DNA from 2 places in the Glutamicibacter sp. NPDC055354 genome. Region 2 is predicted to be linked to the other one. Evidence: predicted binding sites of a transcription regulator. Region 2 holds the regulator's gene; the other holds the start of a gene.

Region 1 (10,102 bases), on a different contig from region 2:
CTGAAGGCCCAGGCCTACAGCCGCACCAGCCGCTAGGCGCTGGCCCTCCGAAGGCCGGCCCGCTGCTTATCCACGCAGCGGGCCGGCCAAGAGCCGCAGGCCGTTGCCGGTGGCGCAACCGGTTCCAGTGCGGGTCTGCCCTGCGGCCGAACCCGGCCGGCCCAGCGGAGATGGCAGGGCCACAGCAACCATGGCCTCAAGCGAAACAAGGGCCTGGCCTCGAACTTGATCGAGAACAGGCCCTTGGATCTTGGCTCGCTACGGAACCCGCGCGGTCCACTGCGCGGTAGCGAATTTGGCCTCGGCCAATTCCTTCGCCTCCAGACGGGATTCGGCATCCAGCTGCGCCGGCTTGGCCCCGGTGCGCTTGGCGAAGGTGTCCATCATGACGTTGATGATCTCCATGCGATCCAGCTTTGTCTGCGACTTCAGCGGATCCACACGCTTGACCGCTGAGGTGATGCCCTTGTCGGAGATCTTCTCCCGGCCAATGCGCAGCACCTGGGTCATCTTCTCCGCGTCGATGTCGTAGCTCATCGTGACGTGGTGCAGCATCGCACCGTTGGCCAGGCGCTTTTGAGCTGCGCCGCCGATCTTGCCGGCAGGGGTCGCGATGTCGTTCAGCGGCTTGTAGTACGCTTCCAGGCCGATGCTTTCCAGCGCTTCCATCACCCAGGCGTCCAGGTACGGGTAGGAATCGGCAAAGCTCATGCCGTCCACCAGGGATTCAGGAGCGTAGAGCGAGTAGGTAATGCAGTTGCCAGCTTCCATGAACATCGCGCCGCCTCCGGAAATGCGGCGAACCACCTGGATGCCGTGCTTTTCGGCTTGCTCCATGTCCACTTCGTTCTTCAGCGACTGGAAGGAGCCGATCACGACGGCGCCTTCGCTCCAGTCCCAGAAGCGGATGGTCGGCTTGCGGGTCCCCTTGGCGATTTGCCGGGTCAGCATCTCATCCAGCGCCACTTGCTCGGTGATTGGAATGATCTCCGGGCCCAGGACTTCCCACTCGTGGTCTTCCCACTTGGTGGCGTGTCCCAGCGCGCGGCGGACGACGCGCGCGATGGCGTCTTCGTCAAAACCGAACATCACTGCGCCTTCACGCAGATTTTTGGTTACCGCATTGCGTATGGTGCTGTGGCTGGCGTCCGCTGGCAAACCGCGTAGCGCATCATTCAAGTCATCGAGTGCATCATCTGGTTCCAGGAAGAAGTCGCCATTCAATGACACTTCGGTGATCACGCCATCGGAAGTATCCAGATCTACAACGACTAATTTGCCACCGACTACCTTGTATTCACCATGATGCTTCATGGTTTCATTCTATCCCCGGCTGCCCACTAGTCGAATCCACGCGCCCCCGGATTCGGTGGTTCGCAGTGGCAACATTCGACGCCGGATAACAATCGAATAAATATTCGAGAATACTTCCACATTCCGCGGATTTCCGGGCCAAACTGTCTGTTGCCGGCAGGATAATTAACTATGGCTATACCCGATTTCATCCATGACGACGATGATGAACATCGTCTACCGTTGCCCCCAGCTGGCACTCGCACAGAATCCCACAAGGATTCGTTATTCAGCGACCATCTCGAACATCACCTGTTCCATGGTCCGCTGAAGCAATTGGCAGATGAGCTCTACGACGCGGGCCCGCTCAATGGCCCCGACGACGCCCTCGAACGGCTGAAGAAAATCCAGCGCATCCAGAGCACCCTCGATGCAATGACATCTGTGCTGCTGGCCGATTCAGTAGAACAAGTCAGTGAATCATTTGCCGATATGATCGCCACCGCGGGGACCACTACCGAGGAGGAGGAACGCGAGGCTCGGAAAAGTGCTCAATACTATGGCGTTGACCGCGGCAGTGACCAGGTCATCAACTCCAACTTCATCGCAGAAGCGGCTGTCGCGCTGCGTGAGACCCCTCGCATAGTAGGCAAGCGGATGTTCTATGCCAAGGGTCTTCGCTACGCCTGCAAGGAAACCCTCACGGCTCTGGCTGCAGGAGAGATCACGCCCAAGGCAGCGCATGACATCGTGAAGTATTCGCAGGACTTGCTCCCCGAACAAATCATGCAGATGCAACGCGTGCTGTTGCCCATGGCGAAGACTGCGTCTGATGACGCGATATACCAACGCGCACGCCGGTTCCATGACAGGATGTGCCCGGAGGCCGCCGAACAAAGGCACAAGAAGTCTGAAAAGAATCGCAAGCTCACGCTATGGGATAACGAAAATGGCATGTCCACCCTCAAGTACTACAACAGTGCCGCAGTGATTCACTCCATCAAGAACTCCGTGAAGTGGCTAGCTGATCAGCATAACGATCCGCAGGATCCCCGCACCCGGGAGCAAATAGAAGCGGACGCCTTTGCAGACATCATCCTCAACGGCTGGCCGGACCGGGAAGGCACGCCCCTCAAGCCACGGGTATCCATCACGATTCCCGCGGTGGAAATGCTGGCGGATCCTACAAGGACCGTGGCTGACCTGGAAGGCTACGGCCCCATCCCACTGGGGGTCGCATTGGTGTTGGCAAAGGATGCGCCTTCGTTCCAGCGCGTGCTGACCGACCCATGGACTGGCGCCGCGATAGATGTCGAGCGAAGGCGCTACCGGCCCTCGCAGAGCCTCAAGGATCTGTTACGGCACCGCGATGAGCATTGCTGCTTCCCCGGCTGCCGCCGTCCAGCTGACCGCTCCGAGATTGACCATATAAATGGCTGGGCTCACGGAGGGCATACGACCAGGGACAATACGCATCTGCTGTGCAAGCAGCATCAAATGTTCAAGCATGCATTGGGTTGGAAAGTCGTTCCGCGTCCTGACGGATCCAAGATGTGGGTGACTCCACACGGGCTGAGCGCACTCGTTATTCCGGAAAGCGTCAAGCGTGTGGACCAATTCGATCATGTAAATGATCATTGCCCAGAGCGCCCTAAGGTCATTCCTTTGCCGCATATTCGACTCACGGCAGAAGTACGCAGGGTACTTGGGCTCAAGCCTCGCGTCGACATTCCAGACGAGGATCCCGGTCCTGAATCGCCGCCAGATGACGGCCAGAAGGAAACAGGCTGAGGACGCTATCCCGATTGACCGGTTTTTGGGTGACAGAATTTTTCAGTCACCAGCACCTCCACACCACCAATAACACCATTCACGCAACGGCGATGGAGCCAGTTGCTCGGAGCAGTGCGGCCAAGACGTCTGCTTCGACGAGTCAGCGAATCCTTATTCAGCCGCCACTGGAAACCCCGACGGCTATAGCACCGAAAAGCTCTGGGCAAACGCTCCTGACAATATTTTTCAGTCAATGGCGCCTCCAGGCAACTGCCAAAATGCCCGATGCGCACCGCTGTGCCAAAAACGGGACCTCTACGACAGTTCCGTGAAAACATTTTTCAGTCATCCCCGGCTGCCCCGACGGCTATTGCGCCGAACGACGCTGGGGCGAACGCTGCTGACAATATTTTTCAGTCACTGGCGCATCGAGACGACTAGCAAAATGCCACTAGCGCATCGCGGCGCGAAAAAGGAATCCTCCTAGTCAGTTAAGTGAGAGCATTTTTCAGTCATCTCCTGCCGCCCCGACGGCTATTGAGCCGGAAGACGCTGGGGCGGACGCTGCTGACAATATTTTTCAGTCACTGGCGCATCCAGGAAACTGCCAAGATGCCGCGATGCGCATCGTGGCGCGAAAAACGAATCCTCTTAGACGGTTCCGTGAAAACATTTTTCAGTCACTGATGGACAGGTGTGCTGTTAAAGCAGCAGCGGCGTGTTTCCAAATACTGGAAACACGCCGCGAAAGCTTGCTAGGGGCGAAGTATTACTTCTTGCCGCCGAAGCCCTTGAAGCGGGCGTTGAAGCGCTCGACACGACCAGCGGTGTCCATGATGCGCTGCTTGCCGGTGTAGAACGGGTGCGAAGCCGCCGAGATTTCGACGTCGATTACTGGGTAGGTGTTGCCATCTTCCCATTCGATGGTCTTGTCCGACTTAGCGGTCGAACGGGTCAGGATCTTCTCGCCGGATGCCAGGTCGTTGAAGACAACTGGGCCGTACTGTGGATGGATATCAGCCTTCATAGCTATACACCTTTTTTGTTTATGGCCACTGGATTTTGCCAGTAGCTACTTACTCGGAAATTGTGTCCCGCATTCAGGGCTCCATGAAGAGACCTCAATGCACAGACAGTCCATCCTATCGCAAAAGCGGCGGCGGCAGAAACCTTCTTAGCGTGGCGCGGAGCACAAATGCCAGAATGCAATTGCGCTAGCGGCACCAACATTCAGGGAATCCACTTCGCGGTACATAGGGATGATCACGGTCCGGTCAACGGCGGCCAGAGCTTCATCGGTAACTCCCCTGCCTTCGTTGCCCAAGATCATGGCGACCTTCTGGCCAGACTTGATCTCTACTTCGTTTAGCGGGATCGCGTCCTCGGTCAGTTCCATGGCGAGCATCTCGTAGCCATGCCTCTTCAAGGTCTGGATGTCCTCTGGCCACGACAGCATGCGTACCCAAGGAAGGTCGAAGACCGTCCCCATTGAGACGCGGGCGCTGCGACGGTACCAGGGGTCCACGCATTTGGGGGTGAGCAGCACGGCGTCAACGCCAAGCCCTGAAGCCGAACGGATAATTGCGCCGAGGTTAGTATGGTCGGCGATGTCTTCCAAGATGGCGACGCGCGAACTGGCTTCAAGCACTTCGTCCAGATCCAGCGGTTCGGGACGATTCATCGCTGCCATGGCGCCGCGGTGCAAGTGGAAGCCGACCAGATCCTGGAGCTGCCGATCATCCCCAATGAAAATCGGCGCGTCTGGGAAACGGTTGAACTCCTCGGTTAGCTGGTCCAAATGCTTTTCGGCGAGCAAGAAGCTGCGCGGCACGTGGCCCGCGTTGATCGCACGCTGCACCACTTTGGTGCTCTCGGCAATGTAGAGCCCGTTTTCCACGTCAGTGCGCATACGCAGGTTCGCTTCGGAGAGCCGGAGGTACTCGTCGAGGCGGGAATCGGCCAGATCCGCGACCGGCAGGATCCGTTCAGGGTTGAGAATTTCAGCCACGAAGCTACACCAACTTGTAGAGCATGTTGCCCAGGGCGACCAGGCCCAGGATGACGATGACCAGGCGCAGCAGCCCAGGCGAGAGCTTGCGGCCAATCTTGGCGCCGGCGAATCCGCCGATCAGCGAGCCGACAGCGATAAGCAGGACGACGAGCCAATTGATGCGTTCCGGCGCAATGATCAGGTACATCGCGGCCGCCACGAGATTCACGATCAGGGAGAGGATGACCTTGATTGCATTGGACTGCTGCAGGGATGCTTGCAAGAACACGCCGAATACCGCCATCAGCAGGACTCCCTGCGCGGCGGTGAAGTAGCCGCCGTAGACACCGATGATGAACACCAGGATGTAGAGGACCATTGGAATCTGGGCGCGATCGGCATCATCCGGGTCGGTGCCGCCGGAAGCGGCCTGCCGGGTCTTCGCCCACTTGGCAAGACGGGGCTGGAAGATCACCAGCACCAGCGCGCAAACCAGCAGCACCGGCGCAACGATGCCGAAGACGGACTCCGGCAGGTTCAGGAGGAGCAAGGAACCGATCAACCCGCCGACCAGTGAAACCGGCACGAGTTTGAGCAGCGTCTTCTTGACGCTGGCAGCTTCTCGACGGTACCCCCAGGCACCGGAGAAGCCACCAGCAACCAGACCCATGGCGTTGGAGACGACGGCATTCACCGGAGCCATGCCCAACGCCACGAGAATGGGGAAAGTGACCAACGTGCCCGAACCGACGACGGTGTTGATAGTTCCGGCCCACAGTCCACCAATGAAGACCAGGGCTTCGCGCCAAAATTCGATCACGTGGAATTTTCCCCTTTAGTTATTGCTGTTAGCTGCGTGCGAAAGCAGAGTAGCGTCCACCTTCACGGCGCAGGCTCAGCGGCATGCCGTAGGTTGCTTCCAGGTTCGCTTCGTTCAGCGTGGATTCGATCTCGCCGGCAGCGACAACTTCGCCGTCGCGCATCATCAGGATGTGGGTGAATCCCGCTGGCACCTCTTCAAGGTGGTGGGTTACCAGAACCAGCGCCGGGGCATCCTCGTCGGCTGCCAGTTCCGCCAGCTTGCCAACCAGGTCTTCGCGCCCGGCAAGGTCCAAGCCTGCTGCAGGCTCATCGAGGATCAGCAGTTCGGGATCGGTCATCAAGGCACGGGCGATCAGCACGCGCTTGCGCTCGCCTTCGGAAAGCTTGCCGAAAGGCTGGTTCATGAAGGTGGACATGCCCCAGTTGTGCAGCAGATGGAAAGCACGGCGCTCATCGAGCTTCTCGTACTTCTCGCGCCAGCGACCGGTCATGCCGTAAGCCGCGGTGAGTACTACGTTCAGCGCGGTTTCGTTGGCTGGAATGGAGTTGGCCACCAGGGCTGAGCTCAGGCCGATCAACGGACGCAGATCGAAGACCGACACCTTGCCCAAACGTTCGCCAAGGATATCCGCGGTACCGCGGGTTGGGTGCAGCCGGGTGGCCGCAATGTTCATCAAGGTCGACTTGCCGGCGCCATTGGGGCCGATCACAATCCACCGCTGTCCTTCTTTGACTTCCCAGGACACGTCCTTGAGCAGGTCTTTTCGCCCGCGTACAACGCTGACATCTTTGAAAGTTAGCACTTCGCTCATGGTATTCAAGATTAGACTTTTCGCCCCTGTTTCACTAATTGGAAATGCCGAACGGGGCCTGAGATCGCCGGATTGACCTGTATTGCGTCCAACGGCAATACTAGTTCGCTCCCCCAGGCCTGGTCAGCGACTTTGCGCCAACACGTCATGTTTGGTCGTAAACACCGAAGCAATGAAAAATGGTTGCATGGCTTCATCATTGGTTTTCGCATCCCGCCCCGCTTTCTCCCGCACCGACTTCAACGCTGTATTGCAGCAAGCGGCCGCCGCCGGGCTCATTCCCGCCGCGGACGAGAGCCAGATCAAAGCCAGCGAAGAGCGGCTGGTCGCCAAGTTCCGCATTGAACAGGCCGATCAGGCGAAGCTGCAGCAGGCTGCTGCGGCATTCGTCGATGCGCAGGTCGCCGACGGCGCACTGGAATACGCGGACATGTGCGTAGCGGTGGTACCGGCCGAACTCGTCGATGCTCCGCAGCTGCTCTTGCTGATGGATGTCGATTCCACCTTGATCAAGCAGGAAGTCATCGAACTGCTCGCCGCTCACGCTGGACGGGAAGAAGAAGTGGCTGCGGTGACCGAAGCCGCGATGCGCGGTGAACTGGATTTCGCCCAGTCCTTGATCCAGCGCGTAGCTACCTTGAAGGATCTGCCAGATACTGTCCTTGCCGAGGTAGGCCAGCGCATTGTCCTCTCGGACGGCGCCGAAGCCCTGGTCAAGCGGTTCCACGCTGCTGGGCACAAGGTCGGCGTAGTTTCCGGCGGGTTCCAGCAGATCCTGGATCCGTTGGCTGCCCATCTGGGCCTGGACCATGCGCTGGCTAACACCTTGGGCATTTCCGAGGGAATTCTTGACGGAACCGTTCACGGCCAGATCGTCGATCGCGGCATGAAGGAAACGATGCTGCGCGCCTGGGCGGAGGAACATCACATCCCGATGACGGCAACCGTCGCCGCCGGTGATGGCGCCAATGATCTGGCCATGGTTGCTGCCGCGGGTTTGGGCGTGGCTTTCAATGCGAAGCCTGCCCTGCGCGATGAGGCGGACGTGCGCCTGGACTTCTCGCGCCTGGACGTCATCGCCGACCTAGTACTCAATGATTTGGCTTAGCGGAATCCAACAACTGCATAACAATTCTGCCGATAGCGGCTTTCGGTAACTTGATCGGTTGTTCCAGCGGTTAGTATTTCTATTGACGCGTTTAACGGCTGGCGGCATAAGTCCTAGCCGCGCGCGTAGCCCCTATCGCTTTCGAAAGAGCTACCAGACCAGTGCAGACCCCCTCCCCGGACAGTTCCTCAACTACGCCTACGCACTCCGCACAAGACAAGAAGAAGCCGAAGAGCAAGGCCAAGCCTTGGATCATTACCGGTTCTTGTGTTGCAGCCGTAGCCGCAGCATATCTCGGCGGAGCCGCCTATGTCAGTTCCCAGGTTCCAGCCAACGCGTCAATTGCGGGCGTGAACATAGGATCCATGAACAAGGACCAGGCTCGCGCCGAATTGGAACGCGAGGTACTCCCCCTGGCTGAAAAGCCAATGGATGTCACCGTCAACGGTGAAAAGTACACCCTGGATCCGGCCAAGGCCGGCCTGGAACTGAACGTTGATGAAACCATCAACGAACTGACTTCCTACGAAATCAACCCGGCCAAGCTCTACGAGCGGCTCACCGGCGAATTCCACGTCACCCCAGCGGTCGATGTAGATCAGGAAAAACTGGGCGCGCAGCTTGAAGCGCTGGCCAAGAAGGCCAATGCCGAGGTCGCCGAAGGAACCATCGATTTCAAGGATGGCACCTCGAAGCTGACCAAGCCCGTTGACGGCGTAGCGCTGAAGACCGAAGAAGCCGCCACACTGATCAGCGAGGAATGGGAAATTGCCGGCGCGGCGATCGACCTGCCTGCCGAGGTCAGCAAGCCGGCAATCTCTGCCGACGCCCTGCAGGCGTTCTACGACAAGGACGTCAAGGCGCTGCTGAAGGACGAGGTCATCCTGGCATCGGATGACAAGAAGGCGTCCATCTCGGCCGCGTCTATTGCCGCGGCGGCAAAGTACGCGCCCAAGGATGGCGCCCCAGCGATCGCATTGGATGACGAGAAGCTCTACAAGGCTGCGACGAAGAATTCCGATCTTTCCAGCACTGCCAAGGATGCGCAGATCGTCTTGAAGGACGGCAAGCCGTCCATCATCAAGTCCTCCAAGGGCATCTCGCTGGAGACCAAGGGCCTGGGCGCCAAGGTCCTGGCCGCCACCGCTGCCAAGAACCGCACTGCCGAAGTTGAGATGACCGAGAAGGAAGCCGACTTCACCACCGCAGATGCGAAGAAGCTCGGCATCAAGGAACCGATCGTCACCTTCTCCACTCCCTACCCGGCTTCCGATACCGTGCGCACCAAGAACCTGCATGCCGGTTCGGCGCGCGTCAATGGCGATATCATCAAGCCCGGCGAACGCTTCTCGCTGCTGCAGGCCTTGGGCCCGATCACCGTGGCCAACGGCTACTACAGCTCCGGGGTCGTGGAAAGCGGCTTCAGCACCGAAGCCGTAGGCGGCGGACTCTCGCAGATCTCCACCCAGATGTACAACGTCGGCTTCCTGGCCGGATACGACGACATCACCCACAAGCCGCATTCGCGCTGGTTCGAGCGCTACCCCGCGGGACGCGAAGCCACCTTGTGGGAAGGCCAGATCGACATGATCTGGGAGAACAACACCCCCTACGGCGTGATGATCCAGGCCTGGGTTTCGGGCGACAAGGTCAATACCCGCCTGTGGTCCACCAAGTACTGGGATGTCTCGCAGAAGAGCTCGGGCAAGTACAACCAGACCAACCCCGAAACCAAGTACAACCCGGCCGAAAAGTGCGTCTCGGAATCTGGTGGCAAGAAGGGCTTCAGCATCGATATCACCCGCTACCGGGAAGCCTTCGATGGATCCAAGAAGCTGCCAGCTGAAACCAAGAGCTGGACCTACAGCCCATGGCACAAGATCGTCTGCGGCGACAAGCCCAAGGACTGATCCAAGCGAAATCGCCGGGCGCCTCCCTTTCGGAGGTGCCCGGCGATTTCGCTTAACCCTGCGCATTTTGCCCCAGGCACGGAAAAGCTGGCGGTCGGAACCCCTGCACGGGGTAACTGCCGCCAGCTGATGCGCGCTGCTGCGGGGGCTTACTTGCCCGACTGCTCCAGGAAGTCGCCTGCGCCGCCAACCAGCTCGGTGTGGCCGGTCTCGACGTCGGCGAAGACCATCTTGGCTACCTCGGCGCCGAACTCCTCGACGGAGTACAGCTTGCCGGCAGCTTCGCGGCGGGCGTCGATAGCACCTGGCTCCATGCGGTTGAGCAGGGTTGCGGTGATGGTGCCTTCGATCATGTCACCGGAGACCACCACGAAGGTGATGTTCTTCTCGGCCA
Region 2 (10,102 bases):
ATCCGGTTCTTCGCAGAACCGCAGATTGGCTCGGCTAGCCGATCTGCGGTTTGCCTTCGGTCCTCTAGGCCGGGCGCGCTACCTTCAGCACGCGGAAGGCCTTGGCGGTCGCTTCGCGGGTGATCTTCCACTCCGAGGGAAGCTGCTCAACCAGCCACTTCTGCAACGAGTCACTGCCAAGGTTCTTCTGCACCACCATCCAGGCCTCGCCGCCCGGCGCCAAACGCGGCAACCACAGCATCAGCAGCTCATGCAGGGCATCCTTGCCGATGCGAATGGGCGGGTTGGACCAGATGGTGTCGAATTCCAAGTTCGGATCCACGGATTCAGGAGTGCCGACAACAACGTTGGACAAGCCCAACGCAGTGGCGTTCAAGCGGGCCAGATCGATGGAACGCTCATTGACGTCGACGCCGTAGACCTCGGACTGCGGGGACTGCTCGGCAGCGGCCAAGGTGATGGGCCCCCAGCCGCACCCGATATCCAGGATGCGTCCGCGAGGGGCCGGCACGTACTGCAGTAATACCGCTGTGCCCTTATCCAGCCCGGCAGGGGAGAAAATGCCGGAGGCCGTCTGCACTTTGCGCAGCGAGCCATTGAGCTCGACTTCGATGGTGCGACGTTCGTCTGCCGAGGCCGGGCTGGCGGTGAAGTAGTGATCCGAGGTCATAGGCAAAGTTTATCGCCCAGTACGGTTACCCCAAAGAACGGGGTCGCCAACGTGAGCAAAGCGATATAGGCACGACACGATATCACTGATAGAGTTTTCCCTATGACTTTCATTTTCGTCTAATACGTAATCCTCTTGGTTACCCGCGATTCCACGAGCTGGCCGTGCACTTCTTGCGCGCCCACCTGCATGAATCAGCAGACAGCAAAGTCATTTCCCCTTCTTGGCAGTTCTTCTTTTTGGAACCCCGCATTCGCCTTTGCTCACCGGTAACCATGCATTCACCTGTCTGCTCATAGACCTTTACTCCTTGCAAAGGACCACGAATGTTTGATGAACCAACCGAAACTGAACGCGCCACGTCGCAAAGTGGGGCCCACCCGCACTATTCTGGAAAGCGAAGTACTTCTAAGGAGACCATGACTAACTCCGAGTCACACGAGCACGATTCGGCATCTATGGATGATGCCCAGATCCAGGCCGCCATCGATCGAATCCTCGCAGCCGACGATGCGCAGAGCCCGCAGGTCCAGCACTTCGGCGAAGAAGAGAGTTCCATCTTCGCCGGGCAAGCCTCTGCACTGAACCGTTTTTCCTCCGGCCTCACCCATTTCGACGGGGACCAGGAAGATTTGGACGACCGCCGTGCGCTGCGCCGCGTCGCAGGCCTGTCCACGGAACTGGAAGACGTCACCGAAGTCGAGTACCGCCAGCTGCGCCTGGAACGCGTCGTGCTGGCTGGCATCTGGAGCGACGGCACCGTCACCGACGCCGAGAATTCCCTGCGTGAGCTCGCCGCTTTGGCAGAGACCGCCGGCTCGGAGGTCCTGGACGGGCTGGTGCAGCGTCGCAGCAAGCCGGACCCATCGACTTTCCTCGGCTCGGGCAAGGCTGAAGAGCTGCGCGGAATTGTTGCTTCCACTGGCGCCGATACCGTGGTTGTCGATGCAGAGCTGGCTCCTTCGCAGCGTCGCGCCTTGGAGGATATCGTCAAGGTCAAGGTGATCGACCGCACCAGCCTGATCCTGGATATCTTTGCGCAGCATGCCCAGTCGCGAGAGGGCAAGGCGCAGGTTGAACTGGCCCAGCTCGAATACCTGCTGCCGCGCCTTCGCGGTTGGGGAGAATCGATGTCCCGCCAGGCCGGTGGCCGCGTGGGTGCCGCCGGTGGCGGTATCGGTTCGCGTGGACCGGGTGAAACCAAGATTGAAATGGACCGCCGCCGCATTCGCGACCGCATGGCGAAGCTGCGCCGCGAGATCAAGGCCATGAAGCCTGCGCGCGAAGCCAAGCGTGCCAACCGCAAGCGCAATGAGGTTCCGGCCGTAGCCATTGCCGGCTACACCAACGCTGGCAAGTCATCGCTGCTTAACCGACTGACCAACGCCGGTGTGCTGGTGGAGAACGCGCTGTTCGCTACCCTGGACCCGACCGTTCGCCAGTCGGCGACCGAAGACGGGCTGACCTACACCCTGGCCGATACCGTGGGATTCGTTTCCAACCTTCCGACCCAGCTGGTGGAAGCCTTCCGTTCCACTTTGGAGGAAATCGCCGATTCGGATCTCATCCTGCACGTCGTTGACGGGTCCCATCCGGATCCCGAAGGGCAGATCCAGGCCGTGCGCACCGTGCTCGGCGAAGTCGACGCGTTGAACATCCCAGAGATCATCGTGGTGAATAAGGCTGATGTGGCTGATCCGTTCGTTATCGAACGCATCCGCAACAAGGAATCCAACACTGTGGTTGTCTCTGCGCATACCGGTGAAGGCATCCAGGAGCTGCTGGAAAAGATCAGTTCCTCGATTCCACGCCCCGGAGTCCAGGTTGAGGTACTCATTCCCTACAACCGGGGGGATTTGATCGCCAAGCTGCACCAGAGCGAATCCGAGATCCTGGAAAGCGAACACCTGGAGGAGGGCACCCGGCTGATCGTCAAGGTGCGCGATTCCTTTGCCGCAGAGTTGGAGACCTTCAACCTTCATGGATAAGCAAGAGCAGGCCCTGGGGCTCCTGGAGGCCGCGGTCACTTCCATGGGCGGCGCCATGCGCACCGGCCAGCAGGAAATGGTCAAGCACGTGGTCAGCGCGTTGGAAGACGAAAAGCATTTGCTGGTGCAGGCCGGTACCGGAACGGGCAAGTCCATGGGCTACCTGATTCCGGCACTGGCCCACGCGCAAACCAGCGCCAAGCCAGTGATCGTCTCCACCGCGACATTGGCGCTGCAATCGCAGATTGTCGGCCGTGACGTACCGCGATTACTCGACTCGCTCAAGGGCAAGCTCTCGCGCCCGATGGATGTCGCGCTGCTCAAGGGGCGCTCGAACTACCTGTGCCAGTACAAGCTCGGCGGCGGATACCCGGATGACGAAGGCACTCTTTTTTCCATGGACGAGCCGGCGATACCTGCCGGCACCACTTACTCGCCGCTGGCTAGCGAAGTAATGAAACTGCGTGAATGGGCCGAAGAGACCGACACGGGTGACCGCGATGAACTGGTGCCCGGGGTTAGTGACAAGGCTTGGAAGCAGGTCTCGGTTTCGGCCATGGAGTGCCTCGGCTCGCAGAAGTGCCCGATGGCGGACGAATGCTTCTCGGAAATGGCGCGTGCCCGTGCCGCCGAGTCCGACGTGGTCATTACGAACCATGCGTTGCTGGCGGTTTCGGCCTTCGAGGGGCTTTCGGTTCTCCCGGACTTCGAAGTCGCGATCATCGATGAGGCCCACGAACTGCAAGATCGCGTGACCAGCTCGGTTTCGGGCGCGCTCTCCTCGCGCATGGTGCTTACCGCCGCTGGCGGTGCCAAGCGCCATTGCGGTATCAATGCGGATGAGATGGTCAAGGCCGCAAACCGCCTGGAAAAGTCGTTGACCGGGTTGCCGACAGGCTTGCTGGAACATGGTCTGCGCGAAGACATGGGCATTGCCCTGAACGACATCGTGGAGCAGGCCCGGCTGGCTCTGGCGCTGTCCAAGCCCGAAGCCAATGCACCGGCCGATGGCGGCCGCCAGACTGCCCGCTCCCAGCTGCAGGCCGTGATGGATGATGCGATTCGCATGCTCGAATCCGAAGAACGCCGCGAGGTCCTGTACACCACCCGTCCGCGGGAGTTTGTCGAAGGCCGGGGCTACGTCGAGGCCGATGAGAGCCAGCCTGCAACCTTGAACGTGGCACCGTTGTCGGTGGCCGGCAAGTTGCGCGAGGGCCTCTTCGACGGGCGCACGGTCGTATTGACCAGCGCCACCTTGGCCATTGGCTCGCAGTTCGACTCGGTAGCAGGCTCCTTGGGCCTGATGGGCGCCGGCGCTCCATCATGGACCGGCGTAGATGTTGGCAGCCCTTTCGATTACCCCAAGCAGGGCATCCTCTACGTGGCCAAGCACCTGCCCAAGCCAGGACGCCAACTGGCGGCGGAGACGCTGGATGAGATCGAAGATCTCATCAAGGCCTCCGGTGGCGGCGCCTTGGCGCTGTTCACTTCCAAGCGTTCCGCCGAGGAAGCGGCAAGCATCTTGCGCGAGCGCCTGGACGTGGAAATCTTGTGCCAGGGTGAAGCCAGCATGAAGTCGCTGGTCGAACAGTTCAGCAGCGAACGCGACACCTGCCTGTTTGGAACCATGACCTTGTGGCAGGGCGTGGACGTGCCAGGCGATTCTTGCCGGCTGGTCATCATCGACAAGATTCCTTTCCCGCGCCCGGATGATCCTATCTCCAAGGCCCGTTCCGAGGACGTGGCCAAGCATGGCGGAAATGGCTTCATGCAGGTTGCCGCCACCCATGCGGCGATTCGCCTGGCCCAGGGTGCTGGGCGCTTGATTCGTTCGGTCGGGGATAAGGGCGTTGTGGCGATCCTTGATTCGCGCATGGCCACGGCGCGGTATGGCAGCTTCTTGAAAGCTACCCTGCCTCCGATGTGGCCGACTGTCGATAAGAAGGTCATTACTGGTGTTCTCAAGCGATTGAACCCGGGCGGGAAATAGCCGCAACCAGAATATGAACTTGAGCTGTCCTTCGGGACAGCTCGTGTTCTTTAACCGGTACCAGCATGATGCTTCCAGATGCACTAAGGTCTGTGACAAGAACTGATGAAGCTCGAATCGGAAGGCACCATGGAGTCCATGCAGGAATTGGCGCACCAAGCCGCGATCGACACCCACCAGCGGTTCGGGCATCGCCTCATGGGGTTGCCCGGAACGTGGATTGGACAGAGCTACAGCAAAGCGCATCGGTTGCGCGACGGAAGCATGCTCAGCAATCTCAATGGTTTCGCGCACCCGCTTGCGGAGTGGAACTATTGGTGGCAGGCGCACTATCTGGATGCCATCATCGATGAGGGCCGATCGTACTGGGACGAAGGCAACGAACACCGGGCGCGCGAAGCGCTTGCCCGGGCCAACGGCCTATTGCGCGGCATTCGAATTCGAAACTTCGGGATCTTGCCCAACTACTTCTTCGACGACATGGCTTGGCTTGCCCTGGCCAGCGGCCGCCTGTCAAAGTTCACGCAGCTGGTGACGGGGCACAGGAGCCGTCCTGCCGAGGCGGCAGTTCGGACGCTGGGACGGCAGCTCCATGCCGGCATGGATGGGGTGCTGGACGGCGGCCTGTACTGGTCCAGAAAGCGGGATTTCAAGAACACGCCAGCCAACGCGCCGGCGGCACTGTTCTTTGCCCGTACCGGGGAGAAAGAGACCGCGCGAGAGCTTCTCCAGTGGCTGGAAAAGAATCTGTTCAGCGTGGAGCGAGGACTGTATCTGGACGGACTTCGGTTGACCACGCAGGGACACGCCGTGGAACCAGCGGTCTACACCTATAACCAGGGCCTGGTGCTCGGGGCATTGCTTGAGCTTGGCGAGCCTGCTGATCTGGCTCACGCTCAAGTACTGATCGATGCCACCACGAAATCGCTGTCAACTGCTGCCGGGGTCCTCTCGTTCAACAGCGGGGGAGACGGCAACCTGTTCGCGGGGATACTCTGCCGATATCTGGCCCTCGCCGGTAATGATGTCCGCTTGGAAGCCCGGAGCCGGGAGCAGGCCAGGAGGCTGGTCATGGCAACGGCGCGCCATCTGGCTGACCAGGAGCCACGCCGGCTTTCGGCGGCAATCCAACGCTGGATGATCTTCTCGGCGGCCGCTCAATTCGAGTTGAACGCCGGCCAATAGCGGGTTAAACGAGAATTGCGCTGGTGCCAAGCACCAGCGCAATGACCGTACGTATTCTAGAGCGAGCGCATCACCGAGACGACGCGTCCCATGATCGTTGCGGCATCACCCAAAATTGGTTCGTAGCGCGAGTTCTGCGGAAGCAGCCAGGTGTGCCCGTCACGCTGCCGGAAAGTCTTTACCGTGGCTTCTTCATCGAGCAGGGCAGCTACGATGTCGCCGTTGTCCGCCGTCTGCTGGCGGCGGACAACTACCCAGTCGCCATCGCAAATCGCAGCGTCAACCATTGAATCGCCGGAAACCTTGAGCATGAACAGTTCGCCGTGGCCTACGAGCTGACGAGGCAACGAGAAAACATCCTCGACGGACTGTTCGGCAAGGATCGGACCGCCGGCAGCGATACGGCCAACCAGGGGAACCATGGTGGTGTCAGCGGAAGTGCTCAATTCAATGATCTTGGCGTCTTCGCTGGCATCTGGCTCGACCGGCTTCGAAACTTCGGCCTTCTCGGCGTCTTCGGCCAGCTGCAGAGGCAGCAGGATTTCCATTGCGCGCGGACGGCGTGGATCTCGACGGATATAGCCGAGCTTTTCCAGCTGGCTCAGCTGGTGGGTGACGCTCGAAAGGCTCTTGAGCCCCACTGCGTCACCAATCTCACGCATCGATGGTGGATAACCGTTCTTGCCGATTGACCGCTGGATCGTCTCCAGGATCTTCTTTTGGCGAATCGTCAGCGAACGTGCATTCGATCGGGGAGTGCGTTGTGAAGCTGACATGAGATTTTGCCTTCCCTAGCAATCATTCGAAAGTTCGTAAGTCCAAACTGTCGGCGCTAGATGGTGAGATGTTTTCATTGCTCGTCTACTTCGAAATCTTAGTAGATAAGCGAGCTTCTTTCAAAGATTTGTTCGAAAACTTCTGGACAAGTTCCGCAAACCTCTGTTAGAACAGATATACGAGGTTCGAACAAGTTTTCGAATCTACGCTTTCGAATACAAATTCGCATCACTTGAATTTCTTGAGGAGACAAAGTCATGGCAACCGTCGCACTTGACTCAAATCAGACCCAGGCACCACTGAAGATCCGCATCAACCGTCGCGGATGGGCCGTGCTTGTGGGTATGCCCATTTTCGCACTCACCATCGCCGCAGCTTTCTTCATCTCCATGTTTGCCTCTGACGCGCATGCCGCAGCCGATACTCCTGTTGGAGTCGGAACCGTTGATGTCACCGTTATTCCAGGGGATACGCTGTGGAGCCTGGCCCGGGATTACGCCACCGGTTACGACGTGACCTCGGCAGTGGGCCACATCGCCGAACTCAATGCCCTGACCGGCAGCGAAATCCAGGTCGGCGAAACCCTCTCGATTCCGGTCCTTGCCGGCTAGCTTCCCCAGCTTGCTTCGAGTTTGTTACCTGTGGCCGTAGCGGATTCACCGGCAGGCGCGCTGCGCACGTAGACTTGATGCGTGAATGACCGCAGTGAACTTTTGAGTCAGCTGCCCTTGCGTGAGAATCTCCGCGGGCTATCCCCTTATGGCGCACCACAAATTGACGTGCCCATCCAGCTGAACGTCAACGAGAACACCCATCCGTTGCCACCGACAGTCGTCGATGCCATTGCACAAGAGGTGGCCAAGGCGGCGGCAACGTTGAACCGGTATCCGGACCGCGAGTTCACCGAGCTTCGCGAACTCCTAGCCGATTACCTCGGCCACTCGCTCACAAAGGACAATATCTGGGCCGCTAACGGTTCCAATGAAATCCTGCAGCAAATCCTGCAAGCCTTTGGCGGCCCCGGCCGTGCCGTGATGAGCTTCGGCCCTACCTACTCCATGTACCCGCTGCTTGCCAGTGGTACTGACACGAAATATATCGCCGGTGAACGCGCCGCAGATTTCACGTTGTCCGCCGATTCCGCAGCCGCACAGGTTCGCGAGCACAAGCCGAACATCGTTTTTCTCTGCTCTCCGAATAACCCCACCGGCACGGCCCTTGGCCTGGACGTCATCACCGCGGTATATGAAGCCATGAGCGAGCATAACGGCATGGTGATCGTGGATGAGGCGTACGCCGAGTTCTCCTTGGCCAGCACCACCTCGGCGCTGAGCCTGCTCGAAGGCCGCCAGCGGCTGATTGTCTCGCGCACCATGTCCAAGGCTTTCGGCCTGGCCGGTGCGCGCGTAGGCTACCTGGCCGCTGCGCCAGAAGTCACCGATGCCATCCGCTTGGTGCGACTGCCATACCACCTGTCGGCAGTGACCCAGGCAACCGCCATCGCGGCCTTGAAGAACATCGAGTTGCTGTTGGCCCAGGTCGAGGACATCAAGTCCCAGCGGGACCGCATCGTCGCGCGCCTGAAGGAACTTGGCCTCAAGCCATCGGTCTCCGACTCCAACTTCGTCTTCTTCGGTGGCGTCGAAGACCCCCGCAAGATTTGGGAAGGCCTGTTGGAAGCCGGCATCATCATCCGCGACAATGGAATCCCGGGAACCTTGCGTGTTACGGCAGGAACCGAATCGGAAACCACAGCCTTCTTGGAACGACTTGCCGAACTGCTCGGCTCGCAGAAGTAATCAAAGACAAGCGAAGGAAGACATGTCTGCCGAATTGATTGGCGCACGTCGCGCCCGCATGGAACGCGTGACCAGCGAATCGTCCGTATTCGTTGAACTGGACCTCGATGGCACCGGTGTCTCTGAGATCAGCACCTCGGTGCCGTTCTACGACCACATGCTGACTGCGCTATCCAAGCATTCGCTCATCGATCTCACCGTGCGTGCAACCGGCGATACCCACATCGACGTTCACCACACCGTCGAGGACACCGCGATCACCATTGGCGAAGTACTGCGCGTGGCACTGGGCAACAAGGCCGGCATCCGCCGCTTCGGCACCTCCTACGCTCCACTGGACGAAGCCCTGTCCCGTTCGGTAGTCGATGTGTCGGGCCGGCCATACCTCGTGCACTCCGGCGAGCCTGCGGGCCAGGAATACCACCTGATCGGTGGTCACTTCACCGGTTCGATGACCCGTCACGTCTTCGAAGCCATCACTTTCCACGCACAGATCTGTGCTCACATCGAGGTGCTCTCGGGTCGCGACCCGCACCACATCGTTGAAGCGCAGTTCAAGTCCTTCGCGCGCGCATTGCGCGAAGCGGTAGAGCGCGATGAGCGCATGGGCGACAAGATCCCATCCACGAAGGGTGCACTGTAAGTGGAAAAGAAAACAGTAGTTGTCCTGGATTATGGTTCCGGCAACGTCCGCTCCGCTGTGCGCGCTTTGGAAGCCGCCGGCGCCGAAGTGGAACTGACCGCAGATCCGAAGAAGATCGTGGCCGCCGACGGCCTGGTAGTCCCCGGTGTTGGCGCCTACGCCTCGGTCATGGAGCAGCTGGCCAAAACCGGTTCCCTGCGCTGGATCGGTCGCCGCATTGCCGGGGGCCTGCCGGTTTTGGGTATCTGCGTGGGACACCAGGTCTTCTTTGAAGAAGGCGTGGAACACGGTGTGAAAACCGAAGGCATTGGCGAATGGCCGGGCAAGGTTGAACGCCTGCAGTCGGATGTCATCCCGCACATGGGCTGGAACACGGTACGCCCGCCGGAAGGATCCAAGCTGTTCGCCGGCATCGAGGGTGAACGATTCTACTTCGTGCACTCCTACGCTGTTCAGAAGTGGGAATTCGACGTAACGCAGCCAGCGATGACCCCGCCACAGGTGACCTGGTCGACGCACGGAACGCCCTTCGTGGCCGCCGTCGAGAACGGCCCGCTATCGGCAGTGCAGTTCCACCCGGAGAAGTCCGGGGACGCTGGCGCGCAGCTGCTTCGCAACTGGTTGGGGACGCTCTAGGCATGTGGACCCTCATTCTGGGCGTTGTCGGGGCCTTCCTGATTGGCGGAGCCATTTCGCTGAAGAGCCAGAAGGCCCATATCTCATGGATCATCGCGCTGTGGGTACTTGCAGGCCTGAGCCTGATCGCAGCCTGGTCATTGACTTACTAATCACATTACTTCTTCACTAAGGACATCATGAGCGAGCAACCAATCCTCGAACTTTTGCCTGCAGTAGATATCGCTGGCGGACAGGCAGTGCGCCTGGTCCAGGGCGAAGCCGGTTCCGAGACCGGATACGGCGACCCGCTGGAAGCTGCGCTCTCCTGGCAGAATGCCGGCGCTGAATGGCTGCACCTGGTCGACCTGGACGCAGCCTTTGACCGTGGCAGCAATGTTGAGATTGTCCAGCGCATTGCCAAGGAACTGGATA

What was found. The regulator LexA, encoded in region 2, represses DNA repair genes until DNA is damaged. The targets are predictions, from matches to a motif close to TCGAACANNTGTTCGA.
Region 1: the regulator LexA is predicted to act here: its motif matches at 1,407-1,422, upstream of ACWICV_RS02375 (DUF222 domain-containing protein).

The regions. Positions count from the first base shown of each region.
Region 1 is NZ_JBSHMB010000001.1:518,330-528,431, reverse strand. It holds gene pepN (aminopeptidase N) at 1-36, shown strand, start outside; gene ACWICV_RS02385 (hypothetical protein) at 67-192, opposite strand; gene ACWICV_RS02380 (lipoate--protein ligase family protein) at 259-1,314, opposite strand; gene ACWICV_RS02375 (DUF222 domain-containing protein) at 1,486-3,084, shown strand; gene ACWICV_RS02370 (type B 50S ribosomal protein L31) at 3,836-4,093, opposite strand; gene ACWICV_RS02365 (TrmH family RNA methyltransferase) at 4,241-5,074, opposite strand; gene ACWICV_RS02360 (sulfite exporter TauE/SafE family protein) at 5,079-5,876, opposite strand; gene ACWICV_RS02355 (ABC transporter ATP-binding protein) at 5,905-6,690, opposite strand; gene serB (phosphoserine phosphatase SerB) at 6,878-7,798, shown strand; gene ACWICV_RS02345 (VanW family protein) at 7,960-9,708, shown strand; gene ACWICV_RS02340 (SDR family oxidoreductase) at 9,858-10,102, opposite strand, start outside.
Region 2 is NZ_JBSHMB010000002.1:595,213-605,314, forward strand. It holds gene ACWICV_RS13015 (class I SAM-dependent methyltransferase) at 65-670, opposite strand; gene hflX (GTPase HflX) at 1,090-2,658, shown strand; gene ACWICV_RS13025 (ATP-dependent DNA helicase) at 2,651-4,648, shown strand; gene ACWICV_RS13030 (glycoside hydrolase family 76 protein) at 4,754-5,833, shown strand; gene lexA (transcriptional repressor LexA) at 5,890-6,609, opposite strand; gene ACWICV_RS13040 (LysM peptidoglycan-binding domain-containing protein) at 6,868-7,221, shown strand; gene ACWICV_RS13045 (histidinol-phosphate transaminase) at 7,303-8,409, shown strand; gene hisB (imidazoleglycerol-phosphate dehydratase HisB) at 8,432-9,052, shown strand; gene hisH (imidazole glycerol phosphate synthase subunit HisH) at 9,053-9,688, shown strand; gene ACWICV_RS13060 (hypothetical protein) at 9,691-9,840, shown strand; gene priA (bifunctional 1-(5-phosphoribosyl)-5-((5-phosphoribosylamino)methylideneamino)imidazole-4-carboxamide isomerase/phosphoribosylanthranilate isomerase PriA) at 9,868-10,102, shown strand, end outside.